DNA from 2 places in the Streptomyces sp. NPDC002232 genome. Region 2 is predicted to be linked to the other one. Evidence: riboswitches for the same ligand, from Rfam matches in the RefSeq annotation. Region 2 holds a riboswitch; the other holds the start of a gene.

Region 1 (3,317 bases), 200 kb from region 2:
GGACCCGCCGGCCTGAGGCCCAGGCCGCCAGGGGCACCGGGGCGTGGCCCGAGCCTAGGAGCCGGGGCCTCCGGCGGTGCGGCGTGTCTCCGCGAGGTGGATGCCCACGTACCGCGTGAGGGCCAGCGCGTCCCCCGGCTCGTCGGCCTGAAAGGTGACGCGACGCAGCAGACCGACCCCGTCGAGCGCCACGCCCTCGCGGGCGAGGACGAACACGAGGGCGAGCAAGGCGGCACGGGCGTTGCCGTCGTCGAAGGGATGGAAGAAGCACACGTCGAGATAGGCCCGTGCGGCCCGAGCGGTGAGCGGAAGGGGCCGGTCGGCGGCGCGCGCGCTCTCGGCCAGGCAGGCGTCCAGGCGGGCACGGGTGTCCGGGCCGATCCCGTACCGCTCCTTGCCCCCCTTGGCGAAGGCCGGCAGCTCGCGGAAGGCCGGCGGACGCGGCGTGCCCAGGACGTGCCGCTGCCAGCGCTGGAGCAGCGCGAAGTCGAGGGCGGAGCCCCGCGCCGCATCGGCCCTCAGCCGTTCCAGAGCGGCGAGCAGCCCGTCGGCGCGGGCGGGATCCAAGGCGCCGTCGAAGGCGCGTACGTCCTCCACCACCCCGTCGCGCGACGGCGTCACCGGGTCGTCCCGGTCGTCCTTCGTGGCCTCGTGCCACGGCACGCCCTCGCGCACGTCGAGCCAGCGCTCCAAGTGGTCCGGCACCGGTCCGGCGGGCCGCGGGGTGTCGTCCGGGCGCACCGACAGCGCCAGCCGCTCCGCGACATCCTCGACCAGCTCCGGGTCGGGGCCCGTCCAGCTCGCGAACCGTCCGCCGATCGCCTCCTCGACCCACTCCCGCGCGAGATCGGGAGCGACGCCCCAGCGGCTCAGGAACCAGGTGAGCACCTGACGGCAGTGACCGTGCCAGCCGCTCCCGCACCCGGTCCGGTCGACCACCTGAAGGATCAGGTTGCGGGCGGCGCGCTCCCACAGGATCCGCTGGTCCTCGATCCCGGCCAGGTCCAGCGGATAGGCGTCGAACCACCCGGCGAGACTCTCCAGCCACGCGCGCCACTCGCACAACGCCGCGACGACGCGGGCGACCGTCTCCCGCGGCGTCGTGATCGAGTCCCGGGGGCAGCACCAGTTCCCGACGGGCCCACCGTCGAAGTCGCCTTCGTCGTGCGCCCAGCGCCAGCCCACGGTCCAGCGGCCGTAGTGCTCGACGAGGGCGTGCGCCATGGCTTCGGCCCAGGGCTTGCCCGCGTCCCAGCTCCACGCGTCCATCGCGGTTTCGCCGAGGGGGAGTTCGGGGCGGCTGGGCACCCGCTGGGCGGGACCGAGCGACCGCACCACCTCCGGTGCCGAGGCGCTGTCGAAGGGGTGACGGGTGGGATCCACATCGTCCCAGGTCAGAAAACGCGGTGCCAGCTCGACGATCACCGCGCAAGCCTGCCCGCCCCTCCGGCCGCGGTTCAAGCGGATTCCGCCGGGCTCCACCGGAGCCAGGGCACGCCGTCGGCGCCCGCCCGGAGTGGGGGGTGGACTTACTAGGACGTCCAACTATATGTTCGTGACGAGCCCGCGGTGCAGGGAAGCCGGTGTGATTCCGGCGCGGTCCCGCCACTGTGACCGGGGAGTGTGCTCTTCCAGCAGGTCAGGCCACTGACGGAAACCATCCGTCGGGAAGGCCGGAGAGCATGCGCTGATCCGGGAGTCAGGATACCGGCCGTGGGGTGTTCCGTGTTGTCCACGAGGATGGAGCAGACACGCATGGCACCGGTACGTGACCACGACCCTGGTGATCCGGCGGAGTACCCGAACCCCGAGGCCCTGACCTCGCGTTCGTGACTCGACGAGGGCGTCACCGCCTTCCCTGTCCCGCGGCCCGTACCGCGGTGCGCACCCCCGATCGGTGCCGCGCCGCGCCCTCGCCGCGCCTTCCTCGGATCCGTACCTGACGAGAGCAGGCTTCGATGGTCCGCGAGCTCACCCATTTCATCGGCGGCAAACACACCGCCGGCACGTCCGGTCGCTTCGCCGACGTGTACGACCCCAACACCGGCGCCGTCCAGGCCAGGGTCCCCCTGGCCGGGCGCGCCGACACCGAGGCGGCGATCGCCGACGCCGAGACGGCCCAGCGGGAGTGGGGCCGGTGGAACCCGCAGCGGCGCGCCCGCGTCCTGCTGCGCTTCCTCCAACTCGTCGAGGAGGAGAGGGAATCCCTGGCCCGGCTGCTCTCCTCCGAGCACGGCAAGACCGTCGCCGACGCCCACGGCGACCTGCAACGCGGCCTGGAGGTCGTGGAGTTCGCCGCCGGGATCCCGCACCTGCTGAAGGGCGAGTTCACCGACAGCGCCGGCACGGGCATCGACGTCCACTCGCTCCGCTCCCCGCTGGGCGTCATCGCGGGCATCACCCCGTTCAACTTCCCCGCGATGATCCCGCTGTGGCAGGCCGCACCGGCCCTCGCCTGCGGGAACGCGTTCGTCCTCAAGCCCTCCGAGCGCGACCCCTCCGTACCCCTGCGGCTCGCCGAGCTCTTCCTGGAGGCCGGTCTCCCGCCCGGCGTGCTCAACGTCGTCAACGGCGGCAAGGAGGCCGTCGACACCCTCCTGGAGGACCCCAGGGTCCAGGCCCTCGGCTTCGTCGGCTCCACCCCGGTCGCCGCGCACATCTACGCCACCGCCGCCGCCCACGGAAAGCGCGCCCAGTGCTTCGGCGGGGCCAAGAACCACATGATCGTGATGCCCGACGCCGACCTGGACCAGGCCGCCGAGGCACTGATCGGCGCCGGGTACGGCTCGGCCGGCGAGCGCTGCATGGCGATCTCCGTCGCCGTCCCGGTGGGGGAGGAGACCGCCGACGCGCTGGTGGCGAAGCTGAAGGAGCGCATCGCCGCCCTGCGCATCGGCACCTCCGACGACCCGGACGCCGACTTCGGCCCGCTCGTCAGCCGGGACGCCCTGGACCGGGTCGACCGCTACGTCGGGATCGGGGTCGAGGAGGGTGCGGAACTCGTCGTCGACGGACGGGGATTCACCCTGCCCGGCCACGAGAACGGCTTCTTCGCGGGGGCGACCCTCTTCGACCGCGTCACGCCGTCCATGCGGATCCACCGGGAGGAGATCTTCGGCCCGGTGCTGTGCGTGGCACGCGCCGCCGACTACGAGGAGGCGCTCCGGCTGCCGAGCGAGCACCCGTACGGCAACGGCGTGGCCATCTTCACCCGCGACGGAGACACCGCCCGCGACTTCACCCGGCGCGTCCAGGTCGGCATGGTCGGCGTGAACGTCCCGATCCCGGTCCCGGTGGCCTACCACACCTTCGGCGGC
Region 2 (3,317 bases):
GATGCGGCCGGCGCGCAGGTCGGCGCGGGCCACGCGGAGCTCGTCGGTCTGCGGGAAGGAGCCGATGGTGGTGGTCGGCAGCAGCGGCAGGCCCAGGTGGGCGCGCTGGGCCGCGGTCCGCTCGGCGTACGGCTGGGAGCGGCGGACGTCCGCGTCGGTGATCGCGGCGGTGCGGGCGCGGACGGCGGGGTCGCGGGTGAGGGCGGAGCCGGCGCGGGAGGCCAGGTCGGCCCGGTTGGCGGCCAGTTCGGCGCTGATCGCGTCGGTGCCGTGGGCGAGGCCCTTGGCGAGGGTGGCGACCTCGGTGGTCTTCTGGCGGGCGAAGGCGAGCCAGCGCCGGACCTCGGGGTCGATGTCGCCCTCGGCGCTCGCGTCCAGCGGGACGTGCAGCAGGGAGCAGGAGGCGGCCACGTCGACCCGGTCGGCGAGACCGAGCAGGGTGGCGAGGGTGGCCAGGGACTTCTGGTGGTCGTCGATCCAGATGTTGCGGCCGTTGACGACGCCCGCGACCAGGCGCTTGCCGGGCAGTCCGCCGACGGCGGCGAGGTCGTCGAGGTTGGCGGCGGCGGGGCCGGTGAAGTCGAGGGCGAGACCGTCCACGGGGGCGGCGGCGAGCACCTGGAGGGCGTCGCCGAGGCGGTCGAAGTAGGAGGCGACGAGCAGCTTCGGCCGGTCCCCGAGCGCGCCGAGGTCGCGGTACGCGCGGGCGGCGGCGTTCAGCTCGGCCGGAGTGCGGTCCTGGACGAGAGCGGGCTCGTCCAGCTGGACCCACTCGGCTCCCGCCGCGCGCAGGTCGGCGAGGACCTCGGCGTAGACGGGGAGCAGCCGGTCGAGGAGGGTGATCGGGTCGAAGTCGGCGGCCACGCCGGGCGCGGGCTTGGCGAGGAGCAGGTAGGTGACGGGGCCGACGAGGACCGGGCGGGCGGTCAGACCGAGCGCGAGGGCTTCCTTCAGCTCGGCGACCTGTCGGGTGGAGTCGGTGCTGAAGACGGTGTCCGGGCCGAGCTCGGGGACCAGGTAGTGGTAGTTGGTGTCGAACCACTTGGTCATCTCCAGCGGCGCCACGTCCTGGGTGCCGCGGGCCATCGCGAAGTACCCGTCGAGGGCGTCCGCGTCGACGGCGGCGCGGTGGCGGGCGGGGACGGCGCCGACCATGACGCTGGTGTCCAGGACGTGGTCGTAGAACGAGAAGTCGCCGGTGGGCACTTCGTGGATGCCGGCGTCGGCCAGCTGCCGCCAGTTCGCACGGCGCAGTTCGGCGGCGGTGGCGCGGAGGGCTTCGGCGGTGACCCGGCCCTTCCAGTAGCCCTCGACGGCCTTCTTCAGTTCGCGGTTCCGACCCTGGCGGGGGTAGCCGTACACGGTGGCTCGTGCGGCCGCGGGCTTCGCTGTCACGGAACTCTCCTTCGCGAGACGTGTCCAGAGCACCCGGAGACGGGGATGGACGCGAAGGAACGCCAGAACGTACGGACCACGTCACGGGAGAACTCCGTGCGTGCCGCTCGCTGTGTACGCCGACCCGCCCACGAGGTCACCGGGATGTCCGTACGCGGAATACGTCCGCGCACGGGCAGCGGGCAGGTCTTCGGACTCGCGGGCACGCTCTCCGGACAGGACCGGAGGACACCTAATGGCCGTCGCTTCCCAGGACCGAGTCGGTCCCAGTGCGTATGACGGCGGTCGTTCCCGCTCACCGCTGCGGGGCAGTCCCGGATTCCCACCGGGTTCCCTCTTGCGACGCATCCCGCCTGGCGGACGGGGCGAACCAGCTGCGGAAGCCACCCTAAGGGGTGTGATCGCCCAGCGGCGAGCGACTTCCAGCATCCGGACGTGAAAGCGACGTGCGCCTGCGTGGACCGGCCACGCCGCAGCGCTCTTTCCACGTCGCGCGCGGCGGGCCCGGCGTCTCCGTCACCGTCCCCCGGGCGGGATGCCCGCCCTGCGCAGGGCCGACCGCCACGCCAGGGCGACCGCCGCCTCCGCGAGGCCCAGGAGGACGAGCCAGAGTCCGAGCAGCCGGGTCAGGGCGCGGGCCGACTCGGTGGGCAGCGCCAGGACCACGATGCCCGCGACGATGCCGAGGATCCCGACGGCCATGACGACGCCGCGGTGCGGCATGTTCCGGGTGGCGATGGCGGAGTACAGGGTGACGATGCCGGACACCAGCCAGACGGCGCCGACGATCAGCGAGAGCGCGGCGATCGTCTGGAGCGGGTTCCGCAGGCACAGCACCCCGCCCAGGACGCACAGGACCGCCAGGATGAGGCCGGGCACGCGGTCGCCGCTGTCCCGGCCGAAGACGGACACGAAGCGGAAGCCGCCCATCACCAGCAGGTAGAGCCCGATGAGGACGGCCAGGACGTGCAGGGTCACGTCCGGCCAGACGAGCACCAGGACGCCCGGTACGAGGGTCGCCACCGCCGCGCCGAGGAGCCAGGTCCAGGAACGGCCGAGGCGCGCGAGCTGGTCCTCCGGGTCGCCCGCGGGAGGGGTGGGCCCGGCGCCGGATGCGGAGCCCTGTGGTGTGGTCATGTGTCTGCCTCCCGCTCACCGGGTGGACCGCCGCGGAACTCCATGCGTGGCGCGGCCGGGACGGAGGACCCGCGAGGCCGGCGGCCCGCGCGGGGCTCCCGTACAAGTCTGCCCCCTTCGCGGGGGCGCCGCCCGACGTCGTGAGGCGGCGCCTCGGGCCCGTCGACGCGCACCCGGGACGCTCCGAACCTAGCGTGGAGGGAGGAAACCGATCCGGACGGAGGATCGCGGGCATGAACGACGCCGTGGACAAGGCCAGGGGCAGGCTCAAGGAGATCGCCGGGAAGGTCACCGGGCACGAGCGCCTGGAGGCCGAGGGCAGGACGGACCGGGCGAAGGCCACGATCCGTCAGAAGGCGAGGAGCGTGCGCCACCGGGCCGAGGGAATCATGGACTCCCTCAAGCGCGACCGCTCGTGACGCGGGCCCCCGGACCGTCGGGCATCTCTCTGCCGGACGGTCCGGGGGCCGTGCGGCGCCCGAGGGGTCAGCCCAGGATCCTGCGCTTCTGCTCCTCGAACTCGGCCTCGGTGAGCACTCCCTGCTCCTTGAGGTCTCCGAGCTGCTTGAGCTGGTCGAGCTTGCTCTCCATGCTCTCGTCGGGTTGCGACGCGGCCACGGGCGCGGCGGCGGGCGGGGGTTCGGCGGGCTGCTGCTGGTATCCCTGCTGGGCGGCCCATCGGCCCTGTTGACGGCGGGACACGCGGTTGGACACGGCGGTCGCCGTACCCGCGACGACCGCGGTACGGGCCACTCCGCGAAGCAGACCGGGCATCGCGTTCTCCT

The links. Region 2 has a riboswitch for cobalamin ahead of metE (5-methyltetrahydropteroyltriglutamate--homocysteine S-methyltransferase). Riboswitches for the same ligand answer to the same signal wherever they lie in the genome.
Region 1: linked by a shared signal. The riboswitch ahead of ACFYXU_RS20105 (CoA-acylating methylmalonate-semialdehyde dehydrogenase) and the one ahead of metE (5-methyltetrahydropteroyltriglutamate--homocysteine S-methyltransferase) in region 2 are both predicted to bind cobalamin.

Annotation. Positions count from the first base shown of each region.
Region 1 covers NZ_JBIARV010000004.1:480,611-483,927, forward strand. Annotated here, with positions in the region: gene ACFYXU_RS20095 (short-chain fatty acyl-CoA regulator family protein) at 1-16, shown strand, start outside; gene ACFYXU_RS20100 (Fic family protein) at 55-1,425, opposite strand; cobalamin riboswitch at 1,551-1,731, shown strand; gene ACFYXU_RS20105 (CoA-acylating methylmalonate-semialdehyde dehydrogenase) at 1,959-3,317, shown strand, end outside.
Region 2 covers NZ_JBIARV010000004.1:280,702-284,018, forward strand. Annotated here, with positions in the region: gene metE (5-methyltetrahydropteroyltriglutamate--homocysteine S-methyltransferase) at 1-1,395, opposite strand, end outside; cobalamin riboswitch at 1,559-1,785, opposite strand; gene ACFYXU_RS19280 (HdeD family acid-resistance protein) at 1,912-2,532, opposite strand; gene ACFYXU_RS19285 (CsbD family protein) at 2,766-2,951, shown strand; gene ACFYXU_RS19290 (SHOCT domain-containing protein) at 3,019-3,306, opposite strand.